Regions from separate parts of the Streptomyces sp. NPDC001231 genome, predicted to be linked through region 1. Evidence: riboswitches for the same ligand, from Rfam matches in the RefSeq annotation. Region 1 holds a riboswitch; each other region holds the start of a gene.
What was found. A riboswitch is a leader RNA that binds a small molecule or an ion and turns the genes downstream of it on or off. The one in region 1 is predicted to bind cobalamin.
Positions count from the first base shown of each region.

Region 2: another riboswitch for cobalamin. It lies ahead of ACFY3J_RS00310 (prenyltransferase/squalene oxidase repeat-containing protein); the one in region 1 lies ahead of ACFY3J_RS04145 (cobalamin biosynthesis protein).
Region 3: another riboswitch for cobalamin. It lies ahead of ACFY3J_RS33485 (ribonucleoside-diphosphate reductase subunit alpha); the one in region 1 lies ahead of ACFY3J_RS04145 (cobalamin biosynthesis protein).

Region 1 covers NZ_JBIAXS010000002.1:305,325-309,703, forward strand. Annotated here, with positions in the region: gene cobN (cobaltochelatase subunit CobN) at 1-286, opposite strand, end outside; gene ACFY3J_RS04140 (cobyric acid synthase) at 283-1,791, opposite strand; gene ACFY3J_RS04145 (cobalamin biosynthesis protein) at 1,788-2,729, opposite strand; cobalamin riboswitch at 2,829-2,966, opposite strand; gene ACFY3J_RS04150 (hypothetical protein) at 3,141-3,365, opposite strand; gene ACFY3J_RS04155 (inorganic phosphate transporter) at 3,399-4,379, opposite strand, start outside.
Region 2 covers NZ_JBIAXS010000001.1:59,283-63,661, reverse strand. Annotated here, with positions in the region: gene ACFY3J_RS00320 (CbiQ family ECF transporter T component) at 1-706, opposite strand, end outside; gene ACFY3J_RS00315 (SCO2322 family protein) at 699-1,343, opposite strand; gene ACFY3J_RS00310 (prenyltransferase/squalene oxidase repeat-containing protein) at 1,340-2,560, opposite strand; cobalamin riboswitch at 2,670-2,798, opposite strand; TPP riboswitch at 2,924-3,099, shown strand; gene ACFY3J_RS00305 (TetR family transcriptional regulator) at 3,099-3,722, opposite strand; gene ACFY3J_RS00300 (glycosyltransferase family 4 protein) at 3,941-4,379, shown strand, end outside.
Region 3 covers NZ_JBIAXS010000038.1:16,957-21,335, forward strand. Annotated here, with positions in the region: gene mctP (monocarboxylate uptake permease MctP) at 1-587, shown strand, start outside; gene ACFY3J_RS33480 (GNAT family N-acetyltransferase) at 666-1,172, shown strand; cobalamin riboswitch at 1,218-1,372, shown strand; gene ACFY3J_RS33485 (ribonucleoside-diphosphate reductase subunit alpha) at 1,495-3,861, shown strand; gene ACFY3J_RS33490 (ribonucleotide-diphosphate reductase subunit beta) at 3,861-4,379, shown strand, end outside.

The sequences.
Region 1 (4,379 bases):
CTCCGGCCGGCACCGACGACTCCGCCATCAACTCGGCGTCCGGTACGGCCTCTCCGCCCAGCAGCACGGTCGGAACGCCGGAGGACTTCAGCGCGGCGAGCCCGTCCTCCCAGGCGCGCTTGCCGCCGAGCAGCCGTACGACGGCGATGTCCGCGCCGTCCAGCAGCCCCGGAAGCTCGTCGTCGACGTCCACGCGGGTCGGGTTGCCGATCCGGTAGGAGGCGGCCGAGGCTCGGGCGGCGAGCAGATCGGTGTCGGCGGTCGACAACAACAACACTGTGCTCATGCGGGCGCTCCCGGTGGAATGAAAGGCAGTCCTTGCGGCGCGCCCGACTCGATGAGCCGCCAGAGCGCGTCCGTGTCCGCGTGCTGTTCGATCAGGTCGCCGAGCCGGTCGAGCTGCTCCTCGCGCAGCGCGGCGAACGAGGTGTCGGGCGCCGGCACGAAACGGCGTCCGGCGGCAGTGGCCACCTCGCGCAGGAACGCGCGCCGGAAGCCGTCCGACTCCAGTGAGCCGTGCCAGTGCGTGCCCCAGACGGCCCCGACCCGGCAGCCGTCCAGGAAGGCCTCCCCGCCGGTGACTTCGGCGACCCCGTGATGGATCTCGTATCCCTCGACCCGCTCGCCGAGGGCTTCGCCCCGTGGCCGGGTGAGGGTCTTCTCGCGGGCGAACCTGACCCGTACGGGCAGCAGGCCCAGCCCGTCGACGTGTCCGCACCGGCTCTCCACGTCGTCCTCGATGTGCTCGCCGAGGAGCTGGAAGCCGCCGCAGATGCCCAGCACCGGCCGCCCCTGGGCGGCCCTGCTCGCCAGGGCCCGCGCGAGCCCCCGCTCCCGCAGCCATTCCAGCGCCCTGACCGTGCCGCGTGTGCCGGGCACGACGACGAGGTCGGCGTCGGTCAGTTCCTCGGGCCGGTCCACGAACCGCACGACGACGCCCGGTTCGGCGGCGAGCGCGTCCACGTCGGTGAAGTTGGACATCAGCGGCACGGCGCAGACGGCGACCCGCAGCACGTCCTCCCCGACCGGCGGCGCCACGGTGGACTCCCGCACCGCGCCGCGCAGCGACACCCTCAGTCCGTCCTCCTCGTCGATGCCGAGCCCGTGCCGGAACGGCAGCACGCCGTACGTACGCCGGCCGGTGAGCCCGTGCAGCATGTCGAGCCCGGGTTCGAGCAGCGAGACGTCCCCGCGGAACTTGTTGACGAGGAACCCGGCGACGAGTTCCTGGTCCTGCGGCGACAGCAGTGCGAGCGTGCCGAAGAAGGAGGCGAAGACGCCGCCGCGGTCGATGTCGCCGACGACGAGCACGGGCAGCCGCGCGCCGCGCGCGATCCCCATGTTGACGATGTCGGTCCGGCGCAGGTTGATCTCCGCCGGGCTGCCCGCACCCTCGCAGATCACCGCGTCGTACGTGCCGCGCAACTCGGCGAGGCAGTCCAGCACGGTGCCGAGGAGCTTCTGCTGCCGCCCGCCGTGGTAGCCGCGCGCGCTCAACTCGCCCACCGGCCTGCCCAGCAGCACGACCTGGCTGCTCTGCTCGCCGCCCGGCTTGAGCAGCACCGGGTTCATCAGCGCGGTCGGCTCGACCCGGCACGCCTGGGCCTGCATGGCCTGCGCCCGCCCGATCTCGGCGCCCTCCCGGGTGACGAACGAGTTGAGGGACATGTTCTGCGCCTTGAAGGGAGCGACCTTCACACCCTGGCGCACCAGCCACCGGCAGATCCCGGCGGTGACGACGCTCTTCCCGGCGTCGGAGGTGGTGCCGGCGACGAGCAGACCGCCACTCATGACGTCCGTCCTCTCTTCAGCAGCCGTACGCCCGCGCACACGCCGAGCGCGAGCCAGCCCACGCGGCGGGAGAGCCGTACCGCGCGCTCGATGTCACCCGGATGGACGGCACGTCCGGCGTTGTTGAGCACCGGGCGGTGCTCCACGCGCCCGGCGTACGAGAGCGTGCCGCCCAGCCGTACCCCGAGCGCCCCCGCGAACGCGGCTTCCACCGGACCGGCGTTGGGGCTCGGGTGCCGGCCGGCGTCGGCGCGCCAGGCCCGTACGGCACCGCGCGGGTCGTCGCCCGCGACGGCCGCCAGGGCGGCGGTGAGCCGCGCCCCCGGCCATCCGGCGAGGTCGTCGAGCCGGGCCGAGGCCCAGCCGTAGCGGCGGTACCGGGGGGACTTGTGCCCGACCATGGCGTCCAGGGTGTTGACCGCACGGAAGCCGAGGAGGCCCGGCACACCGGCGGCGGCGCCCCACACCAGCGCGCCCACCACCGCGTCGGAGGTGTTCTCGGCGACGGACTCGACGACGGCCCGGGCGATCCCGTCGGCGCCCAGCGCCCGCGGATCGCGCCCACACAGATGCGGCAGCCGCGCCCGGGCGCCCTCGACGTCCCCGGCGTCCAGCGCGCGCCCGATCTCCCGCGCCTCACGGGCGAGGGAGGTCCCGCCGACGACGGCCCAGGTGGCGGCGGCGGTCAGCGCGACGGAGGCGGTACGGGAGGAACGCGCGACGGACGCGGCCAGCGCGGCCGAGCCCAGGACACCGCCCACGCACACGGCGGTGTGCAGGGCGCCCCAGCCGCGGTGGTCCCGCCACAGCGCGCGTTCCACGGCACCCGCGGCCCGTCCGAACACGGCGACGGGGTGCCCGCGGCGTGGATCGCCGAGGAGCAGGTCACCGAGGAGGCCGGCGGCGGCGCCGTACGCGAAGTCGCGATCGGCACCCATCGGGTCAGCCGGTCGTGCGGTCGGTCGGACAGACGGTGGTGAACCTCGGTCGGCAGCCGCGCATGGCGATATGTGTCCTCACTCAGGGTGTCCACGCCCTGGTTCGACGAGACCGGCGGCGAGAGTTCCTGGCTCCCGGGGAAGTTCTTCCCCGGTCACAGTGGCGGGACCGCGCCGGATTCGCACCGGACTTCCTCTCCTGCCGCCGTACTTGGCTCCGGCAGTCCACCACGCACCGCGAACACCCGTCAACCTGCCGTTGACCTGCGCAGGGGTACTGAGATGAGGCACACACCGCGGGCGCCGGGAACCAGAAGACCCGCCCTTCCCGGGCCGCCGTGGGGACGGTCCGGGAAGAGCGGGTGACGTGAGGGGCGGGACCCGGACCCGGTTGCCCGGGTCCCGGCCGGGTCAGGCCACGATCAGGTAGATCCCGTAGGCCACGGCGGCGGCGCACGCGGCGAAGCAGGCGTAGGCGCCGGTGACCGCGAGGGCCCCGCCGCCGTGGCCCTCGGCGACGGCCCGCTCGCGGCGGGAGAGACCGGCGATGCCGAGGGTGAACAGGGCCACGAGGCCCACCGTGACGCCGAGGCTGACGCCGAAGACGGAGCCGAGGGCCACCCAGTCGATCTTCATGGTGCTTCTCTTCCTTCTACCTGTGGCGCGGGCTCAGACGGCGGCGGCCGGCGGGGTCGCCACGGACGCGGGATCACCGGCGGGCGCGGAGGCCTGGGCGGGGATCGTGGCCTTGAGCTCCTCGGTCACCGGGGAGGCCGGGGGCGGGGTGACGGCGGCGATGGCCTGGGTGACCACGCCGGCCGGCTCCTCGGTCTCGTTGACGTTGGTGTGGTCGACGACCTCGCGGCGGGAGATCTTCCAGATCGCGGCGCTGGAGGCCACCAGGAACGCGGCGACGAGCCAGGTGCCCCAGTCGCCGAGGCGCGTCACCGCCTCCGCGCCGGCCGCGACCAGGGCCGCGGCGGGCAGTGTGAGGGCCCAGGCGACGGCCATGCGGCTCGCGGTGGACCAGCGGACCACGCCGCCCTTGCGGCCCAGGCCCGCGCCCATCACCGAACCGGAGACGACGTGCGTGGTGGAGAGGGAGAAGCCGAGGTGGGAGGAGGCCAGGATGGCGGTGGCCGCGCTGGTCTGGGCGGCGAAGCCCTGCTGCGGCTGAAGGTCGGTCAGGCCCTTGCCCATGGTGCGGATGATGCGCCAGCCGCCGATGTAGGTGCCGAGCGCGATGGCCAGGCCCGCCGAGAGGATGACCCAGGTGGGAGGGTTGGAGCCGGGGGCGAGGGCGCCGCCGGCGATCAGGGCGAGGGTGATGACGCCCATCGTCTTCTGCGCGTCGTTGGTGCCGTGGGCCAGCGAGACCAGGCCCGCGGAGGCGATCTGCCCGGCGCGGTGGCCCTTCTCGGCCGCCTTGCCGTTCGAATTCGACTTACTGCCGATGCCGTACGACAGCCGGGTCGAGACCAGCGCGGCGAGACCCGCGACGACCGGGGCGGCGACCGCCGGGATGAGGACCTTGGTGAGCAGGACACCGCCGTGCACGGCGGTGAAGCCGGCCGAGGCGATGGTGGCGCCGATCAGACCGCCCATGAGGGCGTGCGAGGAGCTGGAGGGGAGTCCGACCAGCCAGGTCAG
Region 2 (4,379 bases), on a different contig from region 1:
AGCCGCGGGCGTCCATCGCGGCGGCGAGGGCGACGGAACGCTCCAACGCGCCCTCCAGGACCGGCAGTCCGACCTGCACCAGCCCGCGGACACCCCGGTCGGGGCGGCCCCGCAGCCGGCGGGCGGCCCGCAGGCGCCGCCCGTCGGCGACCAGGTGCGGGGCGAAGGTGAGCGCGACGACGACGGCGACCCCGGTCTCGTACAGGGCGCCGGGCAGGGACTTCAGCAGCCGGGCGGGCGCGGCGAGGGCGTTCGCGGCGCCGACGCAGACCAGCAGCGTGGCCAGCTTCAGACCGTCGTACAGGGCGAAGACGACCGCCTCGGCCGTGACCCGGCCGCCCAGGCGGATGCCCTGCGCCCAGTGCGGCAGGGGGACTTCGGGAAGGGAGACGATCACGTGCGAGCCGGGAATGGGCGAGCCGAGCACGACGGCGAAGACGAGGCGGATGACGAGGACGGCGAGGGCGAGCCGGACGAAGGCGGTGTAGGACCGGGCGGACGGCGTGTCGGGGCGGCAGCTCACCACGACGTAGCCGGAGACCGCCAGCAGCAGGCCGAGCAGCAGGGGATTGGTGGTGCGGGTGGCCGCGGTGCCCAGGGCCAGCGCCCACAGCCACCAGGCGCCCGCGTGGACACCGGCGGAGCCGCGGGCGGGTGCGCCGCCGGAGCGGCCCGCCCGCCCGCGGTCCCGCACGGCGTCAGGCATCCCTGCGCCGCCGCGCCTGCCAGACCGCCGCCGCGCCCAGTACGACCACCACGGCACCTCCGGCGAGGAGACCCACCGAGGGGCCCTCCTCGCGCGGCTCGTCCGCGGCCGGCTGCTCGCTCCCGCCCGCCGTCACCTGCTCGCCGCAGCCCTTCTGCGGATAGCCGGAGATGGCGCACAGCAGGGCGTTGGCGTCGTACCGCAGCGGTTTCGCGACGGCCGCCAGGGCCTCCGCCGTGGTCGCGTCGGACGGCACCCGGGCGCACACCGTGCGCGGCGCCGGCGGGGTCTCGCCGGCCGGGGCGTCCGCCTGGACGCCGAAGTCGAGGACGAGCGCCACCCGCTTGCTGCCCTTCTCGGCGGGCGTCTTGACGCAGATGGCCTCGAAGTCGGCCGTCCCGCGCGGCTTGCTCGCGTCCTGGGAGTCCTCGCTCACCGAGAAGCGGAAGCCCTGGACGTCGCCGTCGGACGGACGAGCGGTCGACGGGCCCTCGGTGGCGTACGTCCACTTCCCGCCGTCGCGGTCCCAGAAGGACCAGTACCGGTAGCCGGTGGCCTGCGCCTGACCGGCACCGGCCACCAGCAGGAGCGCGGCGGCGAGCAGCGGTGCGCCGAGCGCCCGGAGGCCGCGTGTCACGGCTGCCCCTGCTTCTTCCGGCCGCTCAGCAGGAACCCGATGCCGATGCCCGCGACGAGGAAGACGCCGACGGTCCACCAGACTCCGTAAGTGGAGTTGTCCTTAGCGATGTCCCCGGCACCCTCCTTGCCGACGGACTCGGGGGCGGGCCCGGTCGCGTTGAGCCGCTCGACCAGGTCGACACCGCCGAAGTCATGCGGGTCGGCGTCGGCCGCGTACGCGGCGAAGACGAGCTGGGCGTAGGCGGCGGGTCCGCTCTGCTTGGCCCACGCCTCGGAGTTCTTCTCCAGCCACTTCAGCGGCTTCTGCGCCTGCGCGGGCCCGCTCTGCGCGGCCAGGGCGACGACCGTGTCGGCGGTGTTGCCGAAGTCGGGCTGGTCGGTGGCACCGGGGAGGGAGGAGGTGAGGTGACCGTCCTTGGCGACGGCCTGCGTGAGGTACGAGGCGCCGTTGGCCGCGGCCCGGTCGGGGCTGGGCTTGCCCGAGTCCTCGCAGCGGGCCTCGGCGCCCTTGGCGTTGCCCTTGGGGGCCATGCCCTGCCCGAGCGCGGCGACGACGGCGGCCGCCGTGGCGTCCGCGTTGGCGGCGAGCTTGCCCTTCTTGTCCGGCTGGTAGGCGAAGGAGCCCGCCCCGTCGCCGGAGCACGGCAGGGCGAAGGTGAGCAGGGCGTCGTAGGGGGACTTGCCGTCCTTGACGACGCTCTCCGGCTTCTGCCCGACGGCGGCGAGCGCGCCGATCACGACCGAGGTCGAGTTGGTGTCGCTGGGCCCGCCGGGCGTGTACCCCCAGCCGCCGTCCTTGTTCTGCACGGACTTCAGCCAGGACACCGCCTTGCCGGTGACCGTGTCGTGGCCGCCGAGCGCGGCGAGGGCCTGCACGGCGGCGGCGGTGCTGTTGGTGTCGACCATCAGCTTGGCGTCGCAGGCCTTGCCCGGCTCGGCGCGGAAGGCCGCGAAGGAGCCGTCGGCGCACTGCTGTCCGGTCAGCCAGTCCACGGCCTTGGCGGCGGGCCGCACATCCACGGTGTGCTGCGCGAGCAGCGCCAGGGACTGGCGCCAGACGCCGTCGTACTGGGGGTCGGTCGTGCCGTAGAGCCCCGCCGGAAGAGCCGGCGACGACGGGGACGGGCCGGCGGACGTGTCTGCGACGGCGGGGGCCGCGCTGCCGATCACGGCGACGGCGGCGGCCAGGGCCGCGGCGCTGCGGCGGAAGTTCATGATCGGCGGGTGCCTCTCCCTGCGGGGAGCCGGACAGCACGGGACACCCCGGCGGCTCGGCTCCGTATACCTCGACGGTGCGATGCGCCGGCGGACTGCCGACACGCATGAGCCGGTCACGTCCCGTCCCGGGCATTCCGGCTCGCCGCCCTCGCGGGACGGCTCACGGCTGCGGGTCAGCGCCGGATTTCCACCGGCTTCCCCCCGAACGGGTGTGATGACGACCCGGTCACTCTACCGGCCTACCGGAAAGGCCCCGAGGGGTGGCCGATGCCCGTCTCGTCCGGCGCGGGAGAAACTGAAAAAATCTTCGGATTGGGGGGTTCCATCCGGTGCGGGAGGATTTATTCTGTAAGTGGCCTACGAGGCGAGTGAGGGAGTTCAACCGGAGTAGCCGACTTTGGCGAGACGCTACGGCATCCGCTGAGGCCGACGTCGACGGTCGGGCTGAGAGGCCGGAAGGTAGCAGTCGGACCCGAAGGCGACCCCCATTACCTGATCCGGGTAATACCGGCGAAGGGAACCCGTCTCGTAGGTCCTATTCGTGCGCCACGGCGGGCGTGGTCAGGTCGATCAGACGGCATGCCGTCCCTATGTCGGCCTTCGCCTGGGCGAGGGAGGCGCGGCCCGAGAGCCAGGTGATCAGGGCCGAGAGCCAGGTGTGCTCGATCACGCGGACCGCGGAGAGCTGCTCGGCGGTGGGCTCCTCCAGGCCCATGGCGTCCAGGATGATCGCGGTGGTCTGGCGGGAGACCTGGTCGACCTCCGGGCTCACGCTGCGGTCCGCGAAGGTCAGCGCGCGGACCATCGCGTCCGCGAGGTGGGGGTCGCGCTGGAGGGCGCCGAAGGCGCGCATCAGGGTCTCCGCCACCCGCTCGGCGGCGCTCTCGCCGGCCGGCGGGTTCTTGCGCAGCGTGCCGTGCAGGCGCTCCAGCTGGTCCTGCATCGTGGCGACGAGCAGGTGGACCTTGGACGGGAAGTACCGGTAGAGCGTGCCCAGGGCCACCTGCGAGGACTCCGCGACCTCCCGCATCTGCACGGCGTCGAAGCCGCCCCGGGCGGCCAGTTGCGCGCTCGCGCGCAGGATGCGGCGGCGACGGGCCTCCTGCCGCTCGGTGAGGGGCGGTGAGGCCGACCGGGAGGTACTGGCTCGCGCAGGCATGGATCCCGTTCCGTGACAGTCGGTGAGGCAGGGGCCGGCAGGGGGACCGGACCGCGGGCGGTGGCGCGGGCCGTGGTGCGAATCACCCGATCCGCTGCTCACAGCGTGGCTACCTGCCGGTAGATTCGGAGCCTCCTGAACGATCAAGTCTGAAACTTGTTCTAGATTAGCGTCCCGACGTAATCTCGCGGGACAGTGCAGCCAGAAGGGGGGCCGGAGTGACCGCTGAGCCCAGTCAGGCGGGGTCCCCGGCGGACCTGGCAGTGGACGGCGAGCGACCGCTCGGCATAGCGCTCCTCACCTACAAGGGAAACCCGTTCTGCGGCGGCCAGGGCGTCTACGTACGCCACCTCTCGCGCGAACTGGCCCGCCTCGGTCACCGGGTCGAGGTGATCGCCGCCCAGCCCTACCCCGTTCTCGACACCCTCGACACCCTTGGTGAGATCGCCGGCGACGGCCCCGACGGCCGGCTGCGCCTGACCGAGCTGCCGAGCCTGGACCTCTACCGGCAGCCGGACCCCTTCCGCACCCCGAAGCGCGACGAGTACCGCGACTGGATCGACGCGCTGGAGGTCGCCACCATGTGGGCCGGCGGCTTCCCCGAGCCGCTGACCTTCTCGCTGCGCGCCCGCCGCCATCTGCGCGCCCGGCGCGGGG
Region 3 (4,379 bases), on a different contig from region 1:
TCGGCGCGCTGGTACCGGCGGCCATCATGTCGATCGCCGCCGCGAACCTGTTCACCCGCAACATCTACAAGGACTTCCTCCGCCCGCACGCGACGCCGAAGGAGGAGACCCGGGTATCCAAGATCGTGTCGCTGCTGGTGAAGGTGGGCGCGCTGGTCTTCGTCCTGACCATGGACAAGACGGTCGCCATCAACTTCCAGCTGCTCGGCGGCATCTGGATCCTGCAGACCTTCCCGGCCCTGGTCGGCGGCCTGTTCACCCGCTGGTTCCACCGCTGGGCGCTGCTGGCGGGCTGGGCGGTCGGCATGGTCTACGGCACGGTCGCCGCCTACGGGGTCGCCTCGCCGACGCAGAAGCACTTCGGCGGCTCGGCGAAGGAGATCCCGGGCATCGGCGAGATCGGCTACATCGGTCTGACGGCGTTCGTGCTCAACGCGGCCGTCGCGGTGGTCCTGACCTTCGTGCTGAGGGCGGTCAAGGCGCCTGAGGGCGTGGACGAGACCCGGCCGGATGACTACACGGCGGACGCCGGCGACCCGGACGTCGAGGTGGAACTCCCGCCGGCCACGGCGGCGGCCCCGCGCTGACAACCGGGAGGGGCACCCCACGGGCCGCCGGAGAAATCCGGCGGCCCGCCGCCGTGCCCGTGCGGCACACTCTGGCGCATGGACATCGTGATCCGGCCGGTGGAACCCGGCGAGTACGGCACCCTCGGTGAGATCACCGCCCAGGCCTACCTCCGGGACGGGCTCCTCGACTTCGGTGAGAGCGACGAGTATCTCGGCGAGCTGCGGGACGTGGCCAAGCGGGCGGCCGCGGCCGAGGTACTGGTGGCGGTGGCGGACGGGAAGGTGCTCGGCGGCGTGACCTTCGTCCCCGGCACGGGCCCCATGGCCGACCTAGCCGGTCCCGGGGAGACCGAGATACGGATGCTCGCGGTCGCGCACACGGCGCGAGGCCGAGGCGTCGGCGAGGCCCTCGTACGGGCCTGTCTGGACCGGGCACGGGCCGTGGAGGGCTGTGTCCGCGTGGTGCTGTCCACCCAGAGCGCCATGCACACCGCCCACCGCATCTACGAGCGCCTGGGCTTCGTCCGCACGCCGGGCCGGGACTGGAACCCCCTCCCGCACCTGGACGACATCATGCTGCTCACCTACGAGTTGACATTCTGACACGTTCCTGAAGCGACACGGCACAACATATGGGGGTGCCCGACTCACTCAGCACAAGATGTATGCTCGTGCTCACTGTCGCCGCAGGGGAATCCGGTGCGAATCCGGAACTGTCCCGCAACGGTGTACTCGTGCGCGTATGCCCCCATGGGCCGCCACGAGCGTCAGTCCGAGGACCTGCCGACAGTGCGCCCGGCCGTCCGGTCCGGGTGCCCTGACGTCCGGGCTTCGTGGAATGGGCCGGTGGACGCGGCGCCGCGTGCGCTCGTGTGCTGCCCCCTGCCCTCGGCGAGGCCCCGTGCCGAGCGAGGGAGAGCTCCACGTGACCATCGCGCCAGCAGACCCGGTTTCAGCCACAGCTCCGGAAACCGACGGTCCAGGTGCCGTACTGCTGCGGACCCTGACCGAGCTGACCGCCGACCTCCCCGACGCCGACCCCGGCCGGGTCGCCGCCGCCGCGCTGCGCGGCCGGTCGGCGCGGGCCGACGAGGCCGAGTTGCGCGAGCTGGCCACGGAGGCGGCCGCCGGGCTCATCTCCGAGGACCCCGCCTACTCCCGGCTCGCGGCCAGGCTGCTGACCCTCGCCATCCGCGCCGAGGCCGCCTCCCAGGGCGTCGTGTCCTTCACCGACTCCGTCGCCGTCAGCCACCGCGAGGGCCTTCTCGCCGACCGGACCGCCGAGTTCGCGCGCCGGTACGCCGACCGCCTCGACGCGCTGATCGACCCGGCCGCCGACGACCGCTTCGGCTACTTCGGCCTGCGCACCCTGCACAGCCGGTACCTGCTGCGGCACCCGATCACCCGCAAGGTGATCGAGACGCCGCAGCACTTCATGCTGCGGGTCGCGGCGGGTCTCGCGCAGGACGACACCGCGCGGTCGGTCGACGAGGTCGAGGCGCTCTACGGGCTGATGAGCCGCCTCGACTACCTGCCCTCCTCCCCCACGCTCTTCAACTCCGGTACGCGCCACCCCCAGATGTCGTCCTGCTACCTGCTCGACTCCCCCAGGGACGAGCTGGACTCGATCTACGAGCGCTACCTCCAGGTCGCCAGGCTGTCCAAGCACGCCGGCGGCATCGGCATCGCCTACTCCCGCATCCGCTCCCGCGGTTCGCTGATCCGCGGCACCAACGGGCACTCCAACGGCATCGTGCCGTTCCTGAAGACCCTGGACGCCTCGGTGGCCGCCGTGAACCAGGGCGGCCGGCGCAAGGGTGCCGCCGCGGTCTACCTGGAGACCTGGCACTCGGACATCGAGGAGTTCCTGGAGCTGCGCGACAACACCGGTGAGGACGCCCGCCGGACGCACAACCTCAACCTCGCGCACTGGGTTCCGGACGAGTTCATGCGCCGTGTGAACGCCGACGGGCAGTGGTCGCTGTTCTCCCCCGCGGACGTGCCGGAGCTGACCGACCTGTGGGGCGAGGAGTTCGACGCCGCGTACCGCGCCGCGGAGGCGCGTGGCCTGGCCAGGAAGACCATGCCGGCCCGCGACCTGTACGGCCGCATGATGCGCACCCTCGCGCAGACCGGCAACGGCTGGATGACCTTCAAGGACGCCGCCAACCGCACCGCCAACCAGACCGCGCAGCCGGGCCACGTCGTCCACTCCTCCAACCTCTGCACGGAGATCCTGGAGGTCACCGACGACGGCGAGACGGCGGTGTGCAACCTGGGTTCGGTCAACCTCGGCGCGTTCGTGGCCGGCGGTGACATCGACTGGGAGCGGCTGGACGAGACCGTCCGCACCGCCGTCACCTTCCTCGACCGCGTGGTGGACATCAACTTCTACCCGACCGAGCAGGCGGGCCGCTCCAACGCCCGCTGGCGGCCGGTGGGCCTGGGCGCCATGGGTCTTCAGGACGTCTTCTTCAAGCTGCGGCTGCCCTTCGACTCCCTGGAGGCGAAGGCCCTGTCCACCCGTATCGCCGAGCGGATCATGCTCGCCGCGTACGAGGCGTCCGCCGACCTCGCCGAGCGTGACGGCCCGCTGCCCGCCTGGGAGAAGACCCGTACGGCCCAGGGGGTGCTGCACCCCGACCACTACGACGTCGAGGTGACCTGGCCGGAGCGCTGGGCGGCCCTGCGCGAGCGGATCGCCGCCGTCGGCATGCGCAACTCGCTGCTGCTCGCCATCGCCCCGACCGCCACCATCGCCTCGATCGCGGGCGTGTACGAGTGCATCGAGCCGCAGGTCTCCAACCTCTTCAAGCGTGAGACGCTCTCCGGGGAGTTCTTGCAGGTCAACTCGTACCTGGTGAACGATCTGAAGGCGCTCGGCGTCTGGGACGCCCGCACCCGCGAGGCGCTGCGCGAGGCGAACGGCTCGGTGCAGGACTTCGCCTGGATCCCCGAGGACGTGCGGACGCTGTACCGCACGGCGTGGGAGATCCCGCAGCGCGGCCTGATCGACATGGCCGCGGCCCGCACCGCGTTCCTGGACCAGTCCCAGTCCCTGAACCTGTTCATGGAGACGCCGACCATCGGCAAGCTCTCCTCGATGTACGCCTACGCCTGGAAGCAGGGCCTGAAGACGACGTACTACCTGCGTTCCCGCCCGGCGACCCGCATCGCCCGCGCCGCCCGGGCCCAGGCTCCCGCCACCGTCCCCGTCCAGCAGACGGCACCGGACGCCGACGCGATCGCCTGCTCCCTTGAGAACCCCGAGTCCTGCGAGGCCTGCCAGTGATGACCAGCACCAACCGACGCCAGAACCTGCTCGACCCGGGCTTCGAGCTGACCCTGCGCCCGATGCGCTACCCCGACTTCTACGAGCGCTACCGGGACGCCATCAAGAACACCTGGACCGTGGAGGAGGTCGACCTCCACTCGGACGTCGCCGACCTCGCCAAGCTGAGCCCGGGCGAGCAGCACCTCATCGGCCGGCTGGTCGCGTTCTTCGCGACGGGCGACTCGATCGTCGCCAACAACCTGGTGCTCACGCTCTACAAGCACATCAACTCCCCCGAAGCGCGCCTGTACTTGAGCAGGCAGCTGTTCGAGGAGGCCGTGCACGTCCAGTTCTATCTGACGCTGCTGGACACCTACCTCCCCGACCCGGAGGACCGCGCCGCCGCCTTCGACGCGGTGGAGAACATCCCCTCCATCCGGGAGAAGGCCGAGTTCTGCTTCAAGTGGATGGACTCGGTGGAGAAGCTGGACCGGCTGGAGACGAAGGCGGACCGCCGGCGCTTCCTGCTCAACCTC